DNA from 3 places in the Pseudoalteromonas sp. SG43-5 genome. Region 3 is predicted to be linked to each of the others. Evidence: predicted binding sites of a transcription regulator. Region 3 holds the regulator's gene; each other region holds the start of a gene.

What was found. The regulator MetJ, encoded in region 3, represses methionine synthesis genes. The targets are predictions, from matches to a motif close to TAGACGTCTAGACGTCTA.
Region 1: H5161_RS09630 (methylenetetrahydrofolate reductase) is a predicted target of MetJ. The motif match lies at 2,613-2,630, and genes of this name have one in related genera.
Region 2: metK (methionine adenosyltransferase) is a predicted target of MetJ. The motif match lies at 3,829-3,846, and genes of this name have one in related genera.

The regions. Positions count from the first base shown of each region.
Region 1 is NZ_JACJFA010000007.1:82,447-88,380, reverse strand. Features, by position in the region: gene H5161_RS09635 (pitrilysin family protein) at 1-2,423, opposite strand, end outside; gene H5161_RS09630 (methylenetetrahydrofolate reductase) at 2,674-3,630, shown strand; gene H5161_RS09625 (sensor domain-containing diguanylate cyclase) at 3,890-4,870, opposite strand; gene H5161_RS09620 (DEAD/DEAH box helicase) at 4,930-5,934, opposite strand, start outside.
Region 2 is NZ_JACJFA010000005.1:46,845-52,778, forward strand. Features, by position in the region: gene serA (phosphoglycerate dehydrogenase) at 1-520, opposite strand, end outside; gene rpiA (ribose-5-phosphate isomerase RpiA) at 530-1,183, opposite strand; gene H5161_RS07060 (5-formyltetrahydrofolate cyclo-ligase) at 1,237-1,833, opposite strand; gene H5161_RS07065 (hypothetical protein) at 1,852-2,400, opposite strand; gene metK (methionine adenosyltransferase) at 2,576-3,727, opposite strand; gene tkt (transketolase) at 4,032-5,934, shown strand, end outside.
Region 3 is NZ_JACJFA010000012.1:26,674-32,607, forward strand. Features, by position in the region: gene priA (primosomal protein N') at 1-786, opposite strand, end outside; gene rpmE (50S ribosomal protein L31) at 1,017-1,232, shown strand; gene H5161_RS13075 (malic enzyme-like NAD(P)-binding protein) at 1,759-3,000, shown strand; gene metJ (met regulon transcriptional regulator MetJ) at 3,065-3,385, opposite strand; gene metB (cystathionine gamma-synthase) at 3,675-4,922, shown strand; gene metL (bifunctional aspartate kinase/homoserine dehydrogenase II) at 5,092-5,934, shown strand, end outside.

The DNA.
Region 1 (5,934 bases), on a different contig from region 3:
GCATCGTTATTAGAGCGAAGTGGGCGTAACCACACTTGAAATATTTGCTCTGAGCGCCCTAGGTTTGCATCTGGCTTGGTTTGAAACATACCACGTGGAAAGTATTCAATGTATGCGTAATCGCCATAGTTCATGCCGCGAGTTTCACGAATGCGCTCATATAAAAAGCTGTTAGAACTACGGTGCTCACCAAAGTACGAACGCACAAGCCAAAGGGCTGTCCAGTCTTCGCTACTTCTTATTGTATCAATAGGAAAACCAAACGATACAGCAGTCGATTGTGCCGATTTTTCTACAATAGTTGCATGATGACCTTTAAGCACTGGCGCATCAGGAATACTTAAACGGCTTTGCTCACCTTTTGGTAGCGTTGCAAAATCGCTCATCATTTTAGCTTTAAGGTTTGCAGGCACAGCCCCAATTAAGCCAACCGTGAGTTTAGATTGCGTAAGCTCGCTGTTATAAAACGCTTTAACATCATCTAGCGTCAACGCTTCTAAATCCGAAATATCACCGTAGTTGTAACTTTCGTAAGGGTGATTTTTGTAAAGTGCACTGTATAGCACTTCTTTGCCTAGCTCTTCATCGTTAGATGCTTTTAAGCCTGATTTAATACCATCGATCATTTCTTTTTTAAGGCGTTTAAAGTCATCTTCTCTAAAGCCTGGGTTTAATAATTGATCGCTCACAAGTGAATACCACTGCGCTGCATTGTCTTTATGAATACGCCCTTGGAACGACAGCATTTCTTTATCTATTTGATAACCAAAGCTACCTGCAAGCGGATAAAGTGCTTTTTGAATATCTTTATAGCTTGTCGCCTCTGAGCCACCTTGTGCAAGCATTGCCGCAGTGAGCGCTGCAACACCTTTTTTGCCTTGAGGGTCGGCAGCCGCGCCGGTATTGAATAAAAAGTTAACATCGATTAACGGCGAGCTATTGGTTTTATCAAGTACTTTAAATGCAGGTGCCGCAGGTGCTTGTTCAAGCTTTGCAGTAAGCGCATTTAAATTAACTTCTTGCTCAAAACCTGGGGCTTTATCAAGTGCCGACATTGTTAATGTGGTACGTGCGTTATCAGTAAAGTATTTATTAGCAACGGCTTTAATATCTGCGCTGGTGATGTTATCTGCCGATTTATACAGCTGGTTTATAACCTCAGGATCGCGCTCAAAATGCATGTAGCTGGCAAGGGTTGATGCAATCGCTTGCGACGAATCTAAGCCATTAATAAAGCTGTATTTAAGATTCGATTTTAAATCACTTAGCTTTTGCTCATCAACAAGCTCAGTGCGTGCTTTTGCATAAGTTCGATTAATGGCATCGCGCGCAGTGGCTAAATCGCCTGCGTTTTCTACTTTAACAAATACGTGTAATAAACCCGGATCTTTAGTCTCTGGGTTATAGGTAAACATTTGGCTGGCAATTTGTTTGTCGACCACTAGCTCTTGATATAAATCTGAATTACTAGAAAAATAAAGCTGTGAGATTAAATCAAGCGCCGCTCTGTCTTTTTTAGCAGGCTCCCACGCAGCGCCTTTGTACGATACGAGTAACCAATGCCCTGGTAGCGCTTCATCTTGCTGGTGTAAATATTTTGGTGCTTGTTGAACAGGTTCTGCTTTAATGTCAGCAACATAGTTACCCTTTTTCCAGCTGCCCCAATGCTTTTTAACCATTGCCATTGTTGCTTGTGGGTCTACATCGCCCACGATGACAAGTGACACGTACTCAGGCTTATAAAACTTAGCAAAAAATTCTTTACCATAGGCCATTTGATCAGGCATGGCTTCTATGTCTTTAAAAAAGCCCATAGTGGTGTGTTTATACGTGTGCTTATCAAACGCCTCTTCGCGTACAGCGCTTAATAATTTACGAATTGGGCTCGCGTTGTTTTTTAAGTACTCACCTTTTACTGTTTGTGCTTCTGTTCTAAATTGCTCTTCGGTGTAGGTTAAGTTTTGAAAAATATCAGCTTCAAGCTCAAGTACTTTATCAAGGTGCTGCTTTGAAAAGTTTAAATGGTAATTTGTGTAATCGTTTGTGGTATATGCGCGGTTATCAACACCTGAATTTTTTAATATGTCTGAGTACACATCTTCAGGGTATTTTTTTGAGCCTTTAAACATCATGTGTTCAAAAAAGTGAGCAAAGCCTGTTTTGCCCTCTTCAACTTCGTTACGCGATCCAACCGATACCGGAATTTGCAGCGACACTACATCAGGGTAATCGGTTTTAACAACCATGACACGTAAGCCGTTTTCTAGCTCTTCAATTAAGTAATCTTGTGAAAAAACACGGTCATCAGCTTTATTTACTTGTTCTTGTTGTGCTGTTGTTTGCGTGCTTTGGTTTTGTTGCATGGCGCAACCCGTTAAGGCCAGCGATACCGCTAAGCTGGTTGCTAATAATTTAAATTTCATTGTTGTCCCTTTTTAAATTGAGCAAATTTGTTGTCAGATTTAACTCTTTAATTATGCCCCAAAGCCAATAAATATAAGAGTCCCAAGGGGATTTATTATGTAAACAACTGTGTCAATTATAAATTATGGGAACAAGCACTATGAATAAACATCATGTTAATTGAAAAACTTTCATTAAATAAATCTATCTAGACGTCTAAATGGCTGCTATATTAAATCCATCAAAACAAACTTAGCTGGAATGAGGATTATGGCTTTATCACTAAAAGAGAAGATAGTGGACACCAATCAAGGTGTTTATCTTATTGGTACTACCCCGCCTAAAATTGGCACCGATAAAGCGCAATTAAAAACCATTGCAGAAAAGCTATTAGGTCGCTTACACGAAATTGAATACGACGGCGTGATAATTTACGACATTCAAGACGAAAGCAGCCGAACTAACCAAGACCGCCCATTTGCGTTTAAACAAACCGTTGATCCGCGTGAATACAGCCATTTACTTCGTAATTTATCTGCACAAGATGTGATTACTTATAAAAGTGTGGCGCAGCGTGGCGTAGGCGAATTTAAAGATTGGCTAAGTGAAACTAAAAACGACTACGATTTACAAAATGTTGTTTTAGTAGGTAGCCCATCATCGATAGGCGATATAAAGCTAAGCCTGCCAGATGCTTATAAAGCATTGGCTGAGCAATCAGATGATTTCTTTTTAGGTGGCGTTACGATTGCTGAACGCCATTCAAGTAAACGAAATGAGCACGAACGATTAATAGAAAAAACAGCACAAGGTTGTCAGTTTTTTATATCGCAAGCTGTTTACGATGCACAAGCGACTATAGAGCTAATCACTAGCTACGCACGTACATGTAAAGCGCAGGGTATTACACCACAACGTATTATATTAACGTTTACCCCGTGCGGCGGCGAAAAAACCTTAGAATTTATGCAATGGTTGGGTATCTCAGTGCCAGAGGCAACAAAATGGCGCATGCTTGATGCAGACAATACATTAAGCGAATCGGTCCGTATTTGCCGCGAAAACCTCGACTTAATACTTAAAAGCTGTGCGCATTTAGATGTACCGCTGGGCTTAAATATTGAAAGCTTAACAAACCGTAAAGAAGAAATTGATGCATCAATTAACTTATACCGTTTATTAAAAGCTATTATGGAATTAAACCTTGCTGAAAAGCTAATAGCTTAAAGGCTAGGTAAGAGCTAATTAACCCCCTTCTTGGCAAGCCTCATGGCTTGCTTTTTTATGTCCGTACTTTGAAAAATAAATTAAGAAGTACAAGTAAAAATTTGCAGCTTAAGCTATTCATTGAAGCTATTTTTGGTTATTACTCTCAAGCCTTTTTAAGGCAAACCCCATAGAGGAGCACATAACACCAAAAATAAAACCTATCGCAGAAAAAACCAGCCAAGTTTTTGTGGCATGAGTCATGACGAACTTACTTTTATTATTGTGCTTTTTTAGCGAGTCTATACGCTTGTTTATTTTTATACATTGCGTGGTCTGCATCATTTAATAGCGCTTCAAAGGGCTGCTTTTGTTTATTAGTAAAACTATAACCAATGCTGAGCGATAAATCGCAAACACCTTCTTTTAGTAAAGCATTTGTATACTCAGAGGATATTTTATCCATGATGTAGCTAATTTTGCTTTTATCGCTTAATTGCATTACTGCAACAAACTCATCACCACCTAAACGCCCTACTATGTCGGCATCTCTTAAATGGTTTTTTAGCGTATCCGCCAAAATAATTAAGGCTTTGTCACCCACTTCATGACCAAAGGTGTCGTTTAATTTTTTAAAGTCGTTTATATCTATAAACAAGCAACATACGTCGAATCCCAAACGCAGTGCTAAATTAAGCTTTTGCTGAGCTAGTAAGTTAAGTGCTCGGCGATTATAGATATCTGTTAATGAGTCTAACATGGCTATTTCGCGCATTTGTTCATAGCTGTAAACAAGCGCTAGGTCGTCTTCAATTAAATCGCGTAGTTGCTCTATGAGTTCAAAGTATTCATCGGTATAGCTAGTTATTTTAGTGTCTTTTAAGCATAGCGTGCCAAATACTTCACCTTCTGGCCAATGAATAGGTAAGCCTAGGTAGGATTCAACGCCATCCTCAACTACTTCTGGTAGGGTGTTCCATGCATCGTTATTGCTTGCATCATTAACATATAAAATATTATTAGTTTCAGCGACGTGCCGACAAAAAAGAGGAGTTTGAGGGGGAAGTATCGGGTTGGTTTCAAAGCTTGAGCCACCTTCGTTATTTCTAATAACAACGCGATAGCCTTTGCTTGTCGCCTGAACTATATAACCAGACGGGGCTGAAAAAAGCCCCGTGATAAGGTCCATTGTTTTTTGCCATTTATGCAAAGATATTTGGCCATCAACACCAGAGAATGCCCATTTATCAGTTTCAAACATTAACTTTACCTCGGCTATTTAATAGCTCCAGTATAGGCAAAAAAGTAAACTAAAAGCTATTATTTACGACGTCTACTTGGCTCTCTTTTACCTGTAATGCGTTTTTTATCGCGATCTTTTCGAGATTTATTCGTATTTTTACGATTATCTTTGGGCTTTTTATTTAAGTCAGGCTCGTAACCTTCTAACCACTGCGGCGTTAAACGCGTATCGAGTAATACTTCAATTTCTTCTAGCAGCCATTGCTCATCAATACTTACCAATGACATAGCAAGCCCTTGTTCACCAGCGCGACCTGTACGGCCAATACGGTGCACATAATCCTCGGCAATGTACGGCAGTTCAAAATTAATTACGTATCTAAGTGTAGAAATATCTAAACCACGCGCAGCGACATCGGTTGCAACAAGTACGCGTGTAATACCTTCTTTAAAGTTTTGCAATGCACGGTCGCGTGCGCCTTGCGATTTATCGCCATGGATTGATTCGGTTTTTAACCCATCTTTACACATTTCTTTAGCAAGCTGATCGGCCATTTGTTTTGTGCGAGTAAAAATAAGCACTTGGCGCCAGTTTTTCATGCCAATCATGTGCGATACAAGTTCGCGCTTACGGTCTTCATCTACAGCGTAAATAACTTGCTCTACTTCAACCGCAGCTGAGTTACGTTTATCAACTTCAATTAGCTCAGGGTTTTTAAGTAGTTTTTTACTGAGTTCAAACACGCTGTCATCAAACGTAGCTGAAAATAGTAAAGTTTGGCGATCGCCCGGGATATGTCGCAATATACGTCTAATTTCATCAATAAAGCCCATATCAAGCATGCGGTCGGCTTCGTCAAACACTAAAGAGTCTACGCTTGAAAGTACCACACTGCCTTTAACTATATGATCAAGTAAACGCCCTGGTGTTGCCACTATAACTTGTGCTGTTTTAAGTGCTTTTATTTGAGGGCCAATACTTGCACCACCATAGGCTAAAGCACCATTGATGTTAGTGCCTTGTGCGTACTTTTCAAAGCTGGCAAATACTTGCTGAGCAAGCTCTCGTGTTGGCGTTAAAAT
Region 2 (5,934 bases), on a different contig from region 3:
CGATATTTTCAGCCATAATACCTAGCTGAGTACCAATGTGACCGTAGCCAATAATACCTAATGTTTTACCACGTGCTTCAAACGAACCATTTGCTGTTTTTAACCAGCCACCACGATGAGCCGCTGCATTACGCTCTGGAATACCACGTAATAAAAGTAGAATTTCGCCAAGTACAAGTTCAGCAACTGAACGAGTATTAGAAAATGGAGCGTTAAATACAGCAATACCACGTTCGCGTGCTGCATCTAAATCAACTTGGTTTGTACCAATACAAAAACAACCAATAGCAACTAGCTTTTCAGCTGAGTCTAATACAGCTTGGTTAATATGAGTACGAGAACGAAGTCCTACAAAGTGAACATCTTTAATGCGCTCTTTAAGCTCGTCCTCAGGTAAGGATGTTTTAACGTAGTCGATATTGCTGTAACCGTTACGTTTTAGCGTTTCAACAGCGCTTTGGTGAACACCTTCAAGCAAGAGAATTTTAATTTTGTCTTTTGCTAACGATACCTTACTCATAACCTCATCCTATTTAATTTGTGGCCCATTTTTGGTACCGATAATCACTTTATCAGCACCTCGCATCGCAAATAGGCCGTTGGTAACTACGCCAACAATTGAATTGATTTGTGTTTCAAGTTGTTTGGCATTGGTAATTTTTAAGTTAAATACATCTAATATAACGTTACCATTATCGGTAACTACGCCTTGGCGATAAACAGGGTCACCACCAAGTTTTAATAATTCTCGTGCAACGTAGCTGCGCGCCATTGGAATAACTTCTACCGGAAGCGGGAAGTCGCCCAATGTATCTACCAGCTTTGTGTCATCAACAATACACACAAACTGTTTTGCAACTGCTGCTACTATTTTTTCACGTGTTAGCGCTGCGCCGCCGCCTTTAATCATTTCGTTTTGAGCGTTTATTTCGTCAGCGCCGTCAACGTATACATCTAAAGCATCAACGTTATTAAGTTCAAACACTTCAATACCTAACGCTTCCAAACGTGCAGTTGACGCTTCTGAGCTTGATACAGCGCCTACAATAGTGTCCTTTACTGAGCCAAGGGCATCAATAAAGTGATTAACAGTAGAGCCTGTACCGACACCTACAATGGTGTTTTCTTTTACAAACTCGAGTGCTGCCCAGGCAGCTGCTTTTTTTAATTCGTCTTGTGTCATTGCTTTGTGCTCATGTATGTCAGAAATATGCGGCTAGTAACCAAAATTAAATGTTACCAACAGTATGTTTTATCTGGGGTGATAATGGTTTCAAGTGGTACGTCCCATGACTCGATTGGTAGAGCATCAACTTTTTGGCATTCATGTGCAAGGCCAATTAGTTGCGGTTTTTGCCAATTTTGTTCATGTAAACGTGCCAATGTCCGGTCGTAAAACCCACCTCCCATTCCTAGGCGATTACCTTGTTTATCAAATGCCACTAATGGCATAAGGAGGTAATCAAGCGCTGGTAATGGGCATATTTGAGAGCAGTTCAGCTTAGGCTCCAAGATACCATAGCGATTTGCCCTCATGGGTGAGTTTTTCTCATAGCGCTGAAATAGTAAATTAGCGCCATTGAATGGGTGTATTATAGGTAGATAAACAGCATGGTTTAAGTTCCATAATTCTTTAATTAACAATGAAGTGTCTAGTTCTCCGTCGTTACTTAAATAAATGGCAATATGCTTTGAATTCGTTATGTTTTCGCTTTTTAAGTGTTGAATAAAATTCATTTTTAGCGATTGCGCAGCAATTATTTGCTGATTATTTGACAAGTTTTTACGGGTGTTACGAATTTCAGCTCTTATTTGTGCGCGTTCATTGCTCATTAAACTAATTAGCCATTTTTAAAAAGAGAATAAATCGGGAAAAATCAAAAAAACAGCCAGTACGACTAGCAAGATGGTGGCAGTTGCAATCAATGAATATAAAAGTAAGTTACTGCGTTTTTTAGGAGTCGCTAAATCCTCATCTAGCATTAGGTCATCATTTTGCCATTCGTCTACACTTTCGTCTGGTGTATTTAATTGAGCTTCAGGAAGGCGTTGCTCTAGCTCATCTAGCTTTTCTTCAAGGCGTATTAAGCTGCTAGTGATGTAATCAAGTGCATCAAAAATACGTTCATCACGTTGGTTGTTATTTGCAGCTGCGGGGGAGCTATTTTGAATCGCATTTGAAACAGCTTGCAGCTTACTTTTAATACCTAGGCTTGCTAATAACTTAGTCTGTTTTAACGCTTTGTCTTTATCGCTTGGCGCAAACAGCGGCTTACCTTTAAAAAAAAGAGCTACTTTTTCATCTGACGTTTTTAATTTTGCAGCTAAGTTTGCGCACGCTGTTTTTATGTCAACGTTATCGGCAAGTCCTGCAAATATAACGCGAAAGTTATCGGCCATTTAACTATCCCTAAAGCTTTTATAATGAAATGAGTATATACCTAAAGTACAAAAGAATTCGAGGTTGATTTTATAGTTATTTTGTAGACGTACTACAAACAATGTAACTGATAAGTTTTAGATACAAAAACGGCCCTATTAAGGGCCGTTTTTAATTTACTTCAACACTTTTAGCTTAAAGGCCAGCAGCTGCACGAAGTGCATCAGCTTTATCTGTACGTTCCCAAGGGAATTCGTCACGACCAAAGTGGCCGTAAGCCGCTGTAGGAAGGTAGATAGGGCGCTCTAAATCAAGCATTTGAATTAAGCCGTAAGGGCGCAGGTCAAAGTGTTCACGAATAAGTTCGATTAAACGGCTTTCTTCTAACTTGCTTGTACCAAACGTTTCAACGCTGATAGATGTAGGCTCTGCAACACCGATTGCGTAAGAAACTTGTAATTCACATTTATCAGCAAGGCCAGCCGCAACTACGTTTTTAGCAACGTAACGTGCAGCGTATGCAGCTGAGCGGTCAACTTTTGATGGATCTTTACCAGAGAAAGCACCACCACCGTGACGAGCCATACCACCGTATGTATCAACGATGATTTTACGACCTGTTAAACCACAATCGCCCATTGGTCCGCCAATTACAAAGCGACCCGTTGGGTTAATGAAAAATTTAGTCGCGCTTGTAATAAGCTCTGCAGGAAGTACCGGCTTGATGATAGTCTCCATCACCGCTTCTACTAAATCTTTTTGCGAAATGTCTTCGCTGTGCTGAGTAGATAGTACTACTGCATCAATACCTACTGGCTTACCATTTTCGTATGCAAAAGTAACTTGAGATTTTGCATCTGGACGTAACCAGTTAAGCTCGCCGCTTTTACGTACTTGCGCTTGGCGCTGTACTAAACGGTGTGAGTAAGTAATTGGCGCAGGCATTAGTACTTCTGTTTCGTTACATGCGTAACCAAACATAAGACCTTGGTCGCCAGCACCTTGTTCTTCTGGGCTAGTACGGTCAACACCTTGGTTAATGTCAGGAGACTGTTTACCAATAGTGTTTAAAATTGCACATGAATCTGCATCGAAACCCATGTCTGAATGCGTGTAGCCAATTTCACGTACTGTTTTACGTGTAATTTCTTCAATATCAACCCATGCGCTAGTAGTGATTTCACCACCAACCATAACCATACCTGTTTTTACGTAAGTTTCGCACGCAACACGGGCATGAGAGTCTTGCTCTAGGATAGCATCAAGTACCGCATCAGAGATTTGATCGGCGATTTTATCCGGATGACCTTCAGAAACTGATTCAGAAGTAAATAAATGTTTTGCCATTGTAATTCTGCTCACAAATATTGCGCTTCACAAACGTCGGTATTAGCGCTAAAAAATTAAGGGGCGTATTTTATCGAAAACAAAACACCTTGCATAGTGTTTTTACGCCTAGACGTCTAAATAAAATTACTAATAACTTTTTGGTCTTAAAAAATATTCATAATGCCTCACTTTTATAGGGTTTTTAATTGCACACAGCCCCCACAATAAGTAAGAATGGTCGATATAAACAAACCCAAGTTACTTGGGTGCATAAACAAACACATAAATACCCGCGCAAATACACATAAAGGTAGGAGAATTCATGCCATCTCGCAAAGAACTTGCAAATGCTATTCGCGTCTTGTCAATGGACGCAGTACAAAAGGCCAAATCTGGCCACCCTGGAGCCCCTATGGGCATGGCTGATATCGCAGAAGTATTATGGCGCGATTATCTAAAACACAACCCAACAAATCCAGAGTGGGCTGACCGTGACAGATTTATTCTTTCAAACGGCCACGGTTCAATGCTTATCTATTCTCTATTGCACCTAAGTGGTTACGACTTACCACTAGACGAAATTAAAAACTTCCGTCAAATGCATTCTAAAACACCAGGTCACCCTGAATATGGCTATGCACCAGGAATCGAAACTACTACGGGCCCATTAGGTCAAGGGATCACAAATGCCGTAGGTATGGCAATTGCTGAAAAGGCACTAGCTGCACAGTTTAACCGTGAAGGTCACGATATTGTTGATCACTTTACCTATGCATTTATGGGCGATGGCTGCCTTATGGAAGGTATTTCTCATGAAGCTGGTTCACTTGCAGGCACATTAGGTCTGGGTAAACTTGTTGCATTTTGGGATGACAACGGCATTTCAATCGATGGTGAAGTAGAAGGTTGGTTTACAGATGACACGCCAGCTCGCTTTAAAGCATACGGTTGGCATGTAATTAGTGGTGTTGATGGCCACGACAGCGATGCTATAAGTGCTGCAATTGCAGAAGCTAAAAGTGTTACCGATAAACCATCACTAATTTGTTGTAAAACAATTATTGGTTACGGCTCACCTAATAAATCTGGTAGCCACGATTGTCACGGTGCACCACTAGGTGATGACGAAATTAAAGCGTCTCGCGAATTCTTAGGTTGGACTGGCGATGCGTTCGAAATTCCTGATGATATTTACGCACAATGGGATAGCAAAGAAAAAGGTCAGCAGCTTGAATCAAGCTGGGACGAAAAATTTGCAGCATACGCAAAAGCATACCCAGAGCTTGCGGCTGAATACAAGCGTCGTATTAATAACGAACTGCCTGGCGATTGGGCTGAAAAATCTCAAGCGTACATTGAGCAATTACAAGCAAACCCTGCAAACCCAGCGTCTCGTAAAGCATCGCAAAATGCATTAAACGCATTTGGTCCGTTATTACCAGAATTTATGGGTGGCTCAGCCGATTTAGCAGGCTCAAACTTAACAATTTGGGATGGCTCTAAAGGTTTAACACACGACGATGCAAGCGGTAACTACATTTACTACGGTGTACGTGAGTTTGGTATGTCGGCAATTATGAATGGTATTGCCCTTCATAAAGGCTTTATTCCTTACGGTGCTACGTTCTTAATGTTTGTTGAATATGCAAAAAATGCCGTACGTATGGCTGCATTAATGAAGCAACCAAGCATTTTTGTATACACGCACGATTCAATCGGTTTAGGTGAAGATGGTCCAACTCACCAACCAGTAGAGCAAATTGCAAGCATGCGTTTAACGCCTAACTTATACAACTGGCGCCCATGTGACCAAGTTGAGTCGGCAATTGCATGGCAACAAGCTATTGAGCGTAAAGACGGTCCTACATCGTTAATCTTTACTCGCCAAGGTCTTGAGCAACAAGCGCGTGACGCACAGCAATTAAGCGATGTTAAAAAGGGTGGTTACATCCTTAGCTGTGACGGCAACCCTGAAATTATTTTCATTGCGACAGGCTCTGAAGTGCAACTAGCACAAGATTCAGCAACTGAGCTACGCAGCCAAGGTAAAAAGGTACGTGTTGTATCTATGCCATGTACTGATGCCTTTGAAGATCAAAGCGCAGAGTATAAAGAAAGCGTATTACCGGCATCTGTTACACGCCGCGTAGCAGTAGAAGCAGGTATTGCTGACTACTGGTACAAGTACGTAGGTCTAAATGGCGCAGTAGTAGGTATGACTACCT
Region 3 (5,934 bases):
GTTTACAGTTTGTGGCGTTAAGCCTATTTCTGGCACTAATACTAATGCTTGCTCGCCACGTTTGAGTACTTCTTCTAGGCACTGTAAATACACTTCTGTTTTACCACTGCCAGTTACGCCTTCTAATAAAAAGCTGCTAAATCCACTACTTTGATTTATTGCCGTACAGGCAACCGCTTGTTCTTTATTAAGTACTGGTTTACTACCGACAGTTGGAGCAACACTTTGCCATTGGTTATCATGCTCAATAGTTTGTGTTATGAGTTCTTTATCTATTAGGCTATCGATTGTTTTTTTACTAAAGCCAAGAGCTTTTAATTCGGTTAACGATGATTTCCCCGATTGCGATAACTGCTTTAATAAATTGAGCTGTGTTTTAGCTTTTAATGACGGTACTTTTGCACCTTTTTCTGTCAGGGCAACCATATTAATACTGGTTTTATCTGGCGATTCACCTTGGCGAAGTACACTCGGTAGCGCTATATGAATAGTTTCGCCTAAGGGGTAGCAATAATAGCGGGCAGTAAAGCTAAGGAGTTCTAAATGTTGGGCACTTAAAATAGGGGTGTCGTCTATTACCTCTATAATATTCTTAATTTTATTTAAAGGGACGTCGGTACTGTTTTTAATGCCCAGAACAACAGCCACTTTTTTTTGATTACCAAAAGGCACTAAAACCCGCATGCCCGGAAGTATTGGGGTTGATAAGCCACTGAGCTGCTCTTCTATTTTATAATCAAAGGTGCGTGGAAGCGGGACTTTAATAGCAACTTCAACAAAACTCATAACAACTCAACCCGTAAAATTAATGCTGTAATGTACTAAAAATACCGCTAAAAACCTACTAGCAATAGTACTTGAGAAAGAGATTGTTCACTTTTTTAGCGAAAAGATAAATAAATACTTGTGCAGGGGAAGGTTGTTGGATAAAATCCGCCACCAACAAATTTGTTTTAACGACGTATGGTGCCAGACTTCGGGTTTGGAGAGCGATGCGGCCTTAACTAGAGGTTCCTATGAAAGAAGGTATTCACCCTAAGTACGAAGTAATTTCTGCAACATGTTCATGCGGAAACAAATTCGAAACTAGCTCAACTCTTTGTAAAGACATTCACTTAGACGTATGTTCTGCGTGTCACCCGTTTTACACTGGTAAGCAAAAGATTTTAGACACTGGCGGCCGTGTTGATCGCTTCAACAAGCGCTTCGGTGCACTTAGCAGCAAGAAGTAATTATTGCTGTTTAGTTAAAAAAAGCACCTTAGGGTGCTTTTTTTGTGTCTAAAATTTACTACTTCTTATCTTATTTAGCTTGCTCGAGCTACATCACACCTTGCATAACTATTTCCTATTCTTATTCTGAGTATGCATAAACCTTTACAGACAAATGAATAGATATTCTCTATATTTTAAATAGTACAAATTTTAACTAGGTTGATAAAAGTAGCTAACGTGGGCTTATCTGTTTTTAAAGTAGTGTAGTAGGCTGTTATTTTAAGTTTATGATGATGTGTTAAACATACATTTTTTTAATATTTTAATAGACATAAACACACCTCAAAACTTACTTTTTTGGTGAATTTTTATTTATCAAATGTTTATATAATCCTGCAAAGTTACTGAAAAACCTCTTAAAATTAAAGGATATAGCATATAACAGGATAGACCTGATATTGCTTGGAATTTAAAAATAATAAGGGTATCGTACCCCAAGACTCCACCTCTCACTTTAACTTAAATTGCAGGATACCATCGCGTTATGTCTGACTTTCGTGAACAAGCACTACATTATCACTCACATCCCGTACCTGGTAAAATTAGCATTGAGCTAACAAAACCAGCTGAAACAGTTCAAGACTTAGCCCTAGCTTATAGCCCTGGCGTCGCTGAACCTGTACGTGAAATTGCCGCAGATCCTGCAAATGCATATAAATATACCGGTAAAGGTAACATGGTTGCGGTTATCACTAATGGTACTGCAATTTTGGGCTTGGGTAATTTAGGTCCTCTAGCGTCTAAACCCGTAATGGAAGGCAAGGCGTTATTGTTTAAACGTTTTGCAGGGCTTGATTCTATTGATATTGAAGTAAAGCACAAAACAACAGAAGACTTTATTAACACGGTGGCCAATATTGCTGACACATTCGGTGGTATTAACCTTGAAGATATTAAAGCACCAGAGTGTTTTGAAATTGAAAAAGCATTAATAGAGCGTTGTGGCATTCCTGTTTTTCATGATGATCAACACGGCACCGCCATTGTTACGGCTGCCGGCATGTTAAATGCACTAGAAGTACAAGGTAAATCAATTGAAGATGCAATAATTGTATGTTTAGGTGCAGGCGCTGCTGCAGTTGCGTGTATGGAACTGTTAATTAAGTGTGGTGCACTGCGTGAACACATTTATATGCTTGACCGCAAAGGTGTTATTCATACTCGTCGCGATGATTTAAATGAATATAAACAGCTTTTTGCTAACAATACCGATAAACGCACATTGCAAGATGTAATTGCAGATGCTGATGTGTTTGTTGGTGTTTCGGGTCCTAACTTGTTAGCTGCCGAAGATTTAAAACTAATGGCAGAAAAACCGGTCGTGTTTGCATGTTCAAACCCAGATCCAGAGATCGATCCTGCACTTGCTCACGGCGCACGCAACGATTTAATTATGGCAACAGGGCGCTCTGATTACCCTAACCAGGTTAACAATGTTTTATGTTTCCCGTTTATTTTCCGTGGTGCACTTGATGTACGTGCAAGCGCGATTAACGATGAAATGAAAATTGCTGCAGTTGAGGCTATTCGTAGTATTGCCAAAGAGCCTGTACCTGCAGAAGTTTTAAAAGCCGCAGGCGTAGATAAGCTAGAGTTTGGTGCGCAGTATATTATTCCAAAACCAATGGATCCGCGTTTACTACCGCGTATAGCTAAAGCTGTAGCACTTGCTGCGGTAGAGTCGGGTGTTGCGCAAATTGACTTGCCTGAAAACTATATGGCGTAATATATAACGCTTAAACAAAAAAACCTCAGCAATGCTGAGGTTTTTTGATTAAAAAGGTAACGATTTATTCTTCGTTTAAAATAGGCACTTCTAAACCCATTTCTTGCATTATCTTTTTAACTTCTTCTGGTACTTTTTCTGCGTTGTCTTTACGTAGGTCATCGTCATTTGGTAAAGGTTGGCCAGTAAATGCATGCAAAAACGCCTCACATAGCAATTCACTATTTGTTGCATGGCGAAGGTTGTTGATTTGACGACGCGTACGCTCATCCGTTAAAACTTTTAATACATTTAGTGGGATCGAAACGGTGATCTTTTTAACTTGCTCTGATTTTTTCCCGTGTTCTGCGTATGGGTGAATATACTCACCATTCCATTTAGCCATAAGATGTATCGTTGCCTCAGATTATTAATTTCTCACACGGTATAAAAAGCGTGTAAATATGCGTGAAATTCTATCGATTTAAAAAAGATAGTCAAATAATAGATACCGATCTATCTTAATAAGCCTATTTGGGATGTAAAAATAAGCTCACTTTTGTGAGCTAAAATGTGATACTAGCAAACGCCTTACCTAACTTTAGCCATCTAGAGCTTTAAAACCCTTTGACTTATTAAAACGGATAACTTACTCTTTTAGACGTCTAAACATCCAAATTAATCAGGTGACGAATATGAGCGAAAAAAACAAAGCGACCATTGCTGTACGTAACGGCGTTGATGCTGATAAACATCATGGTGCAGTGGTGCCGCCAATTTATTTATCAACGACTTATTCGTTTGCCGACTTTGATACTAAGCGTGAGTATGATTATGGCCGCAGTGGTAACCCTAATCGTGATATTTTAGCAGAGACGCTTGCTAAGCTTGAAGGTGGCGCTCGTGGCATAATTACGGCCACTGGTATGGCTGCCGTGCATTTAGCTACTCAGCTACTTAACAGTGACGACACGTTAGTAATTCCACATGATTGTTATGGTGGAAGCTATCGTTTATTTACATCGTTACAAAAACGCGGACTATTGAAGCTTGAAGTATTAGATTTAACAAAAGAAAAAAGCCTTCAACAAATTTTAGCAATTAAACCTAAGCTTATTTGGATAGAGACTCCAAGTAACCCAGTACTTCGTTTAACCGATATTAAAGCGGTTACCGATGTTGCTAAGCAATGCGGTGCATTGGTTGCCGCAGATAACACGTTTTTGTCTCCTGCCTTACAAAACCCTATTAAGTTTGGTGTAGATATTGTGGTGCATTCAACTACTAAATATATTAACGGGCACTCAGATGTAGTGGGCGGCGCTGTTATTGCTGCAACACAAGAGCTTGGTGATGAGCTTGCTTGGTGGGCAAATAATATTGGTATTACGGGCGCTCCTTTTGATAGTTATTTAACGCTTCGTGGTCTACGTACTTTAAATGTGCGCTTAAGGCAGCACCAAGAAAATGCGCTAGCAATAGCTGAGTACCTTGAAAGCTCCAATTTTGTAAGCCAAGTTTACTATCCTGGACTTGAGTCGCATCCTCAACATGAACTTGCTAAAGCACAACAACTTGGCTTTGGTGGCATGGTTAGTTTTGATATTAAAGGCGATATAAACGACGCGGCAGCATTTTTAACTAGCCTTAAAACGTTTAGTTTAGCTGAGTCACTAGGTGGCGTAGAGAGCTTAATTTGTCACCCTGCAACTATGACGCACGCAGGTATGGAGGCAAAGGCACGTTTAGAAGCGGGTGTGGGCGATACGCTTATTCGTATTTCGGTTGGGATTGAAGATATACACGATTTAATAGCTGACTTTGAACGAGTATTTGAACTTGTAAAACCAGGGCAAAATAAAAATGTTGGCCGTGTAGGCAAAGGTGCTGGCACTTCTGGTGGAAACGTTAAATTAAGTGCAGCCCGTCCAGCGCTTTGGTAATTAATACCAATCCGCAATAATACCTAATCAATTTGAGGGATTAAACCGCACGATAACATCGTTAAAAATTCCTAATATAGAACAACTAAATAACGAAATTTTTGCCTTGTTATCGATACGGTTTTCTTACCTCAAAATAGACAACTTAATTAAGCGAATTGGTATAAATATGGTCAATTGTGTACATAAATTTGGTGGTTCAAGCTTAAGCTCTAGTGAGCGCTATCAAAGCGTAGCTAAAATAATTATTGGGCATACTCAGCCGGGCGACTGTGTTGTGGTATCTGCTGCAGGTAAAACTACAGATACACTTGTGTCGTTGTGGCAAAGTTATCAACTGCAAGACACGCAAGCTGTCGCTGATATTTTACTGCAGTTAAATAACCATCAAAGCGATTTAATTGAGCAGTTATTACAAGCTGATTTAAAGCGCTGCGCACTTAGAACACTAAATACCGAGCTTAGTAATATTGCAGAACTTGCTCAAGCTGAGCAGCTAAAAGAGGCTGCGTTACTTGCGCATGGGGAACTGTGGTCAGCACGTTTACTCGCTACTTATTTACAGCAGTTAAATATTGAGGCGTGTGCTCAAGATGCCCGTAGTCTTTTTACCTTAAACGATGGTGAATTAATGCATGCGCAAAATGCGCAGCAATGTCGACAGTCAATTTTGCCTAATAAGATAAATGTTGTTACTGGGTTTATTGCCGCCGATACGAAAGGTGAGACCGTAACACTTGGACGCAACGGTAGCGATTATAGTGCAACACTACTTGCAAATTACTGTAATGCTAAGCAAGTATGTATTTGGACCGATACACAGGGAGTGTTTAGCACTGATCCTCGTAAGGTAAAAAAAGCGATTAAATACGGCAAAATTTGTCGCGGGCAAGCTAATTTATTAGCTCGTTTGGGTAACCCTGTATTACATGCAAAAACACTATCGCCACTTAAAAACACAGATATTAAGCTAGCTGTTCGTAGTAGTTTTGATGTGCAAGCAAGCCCAACA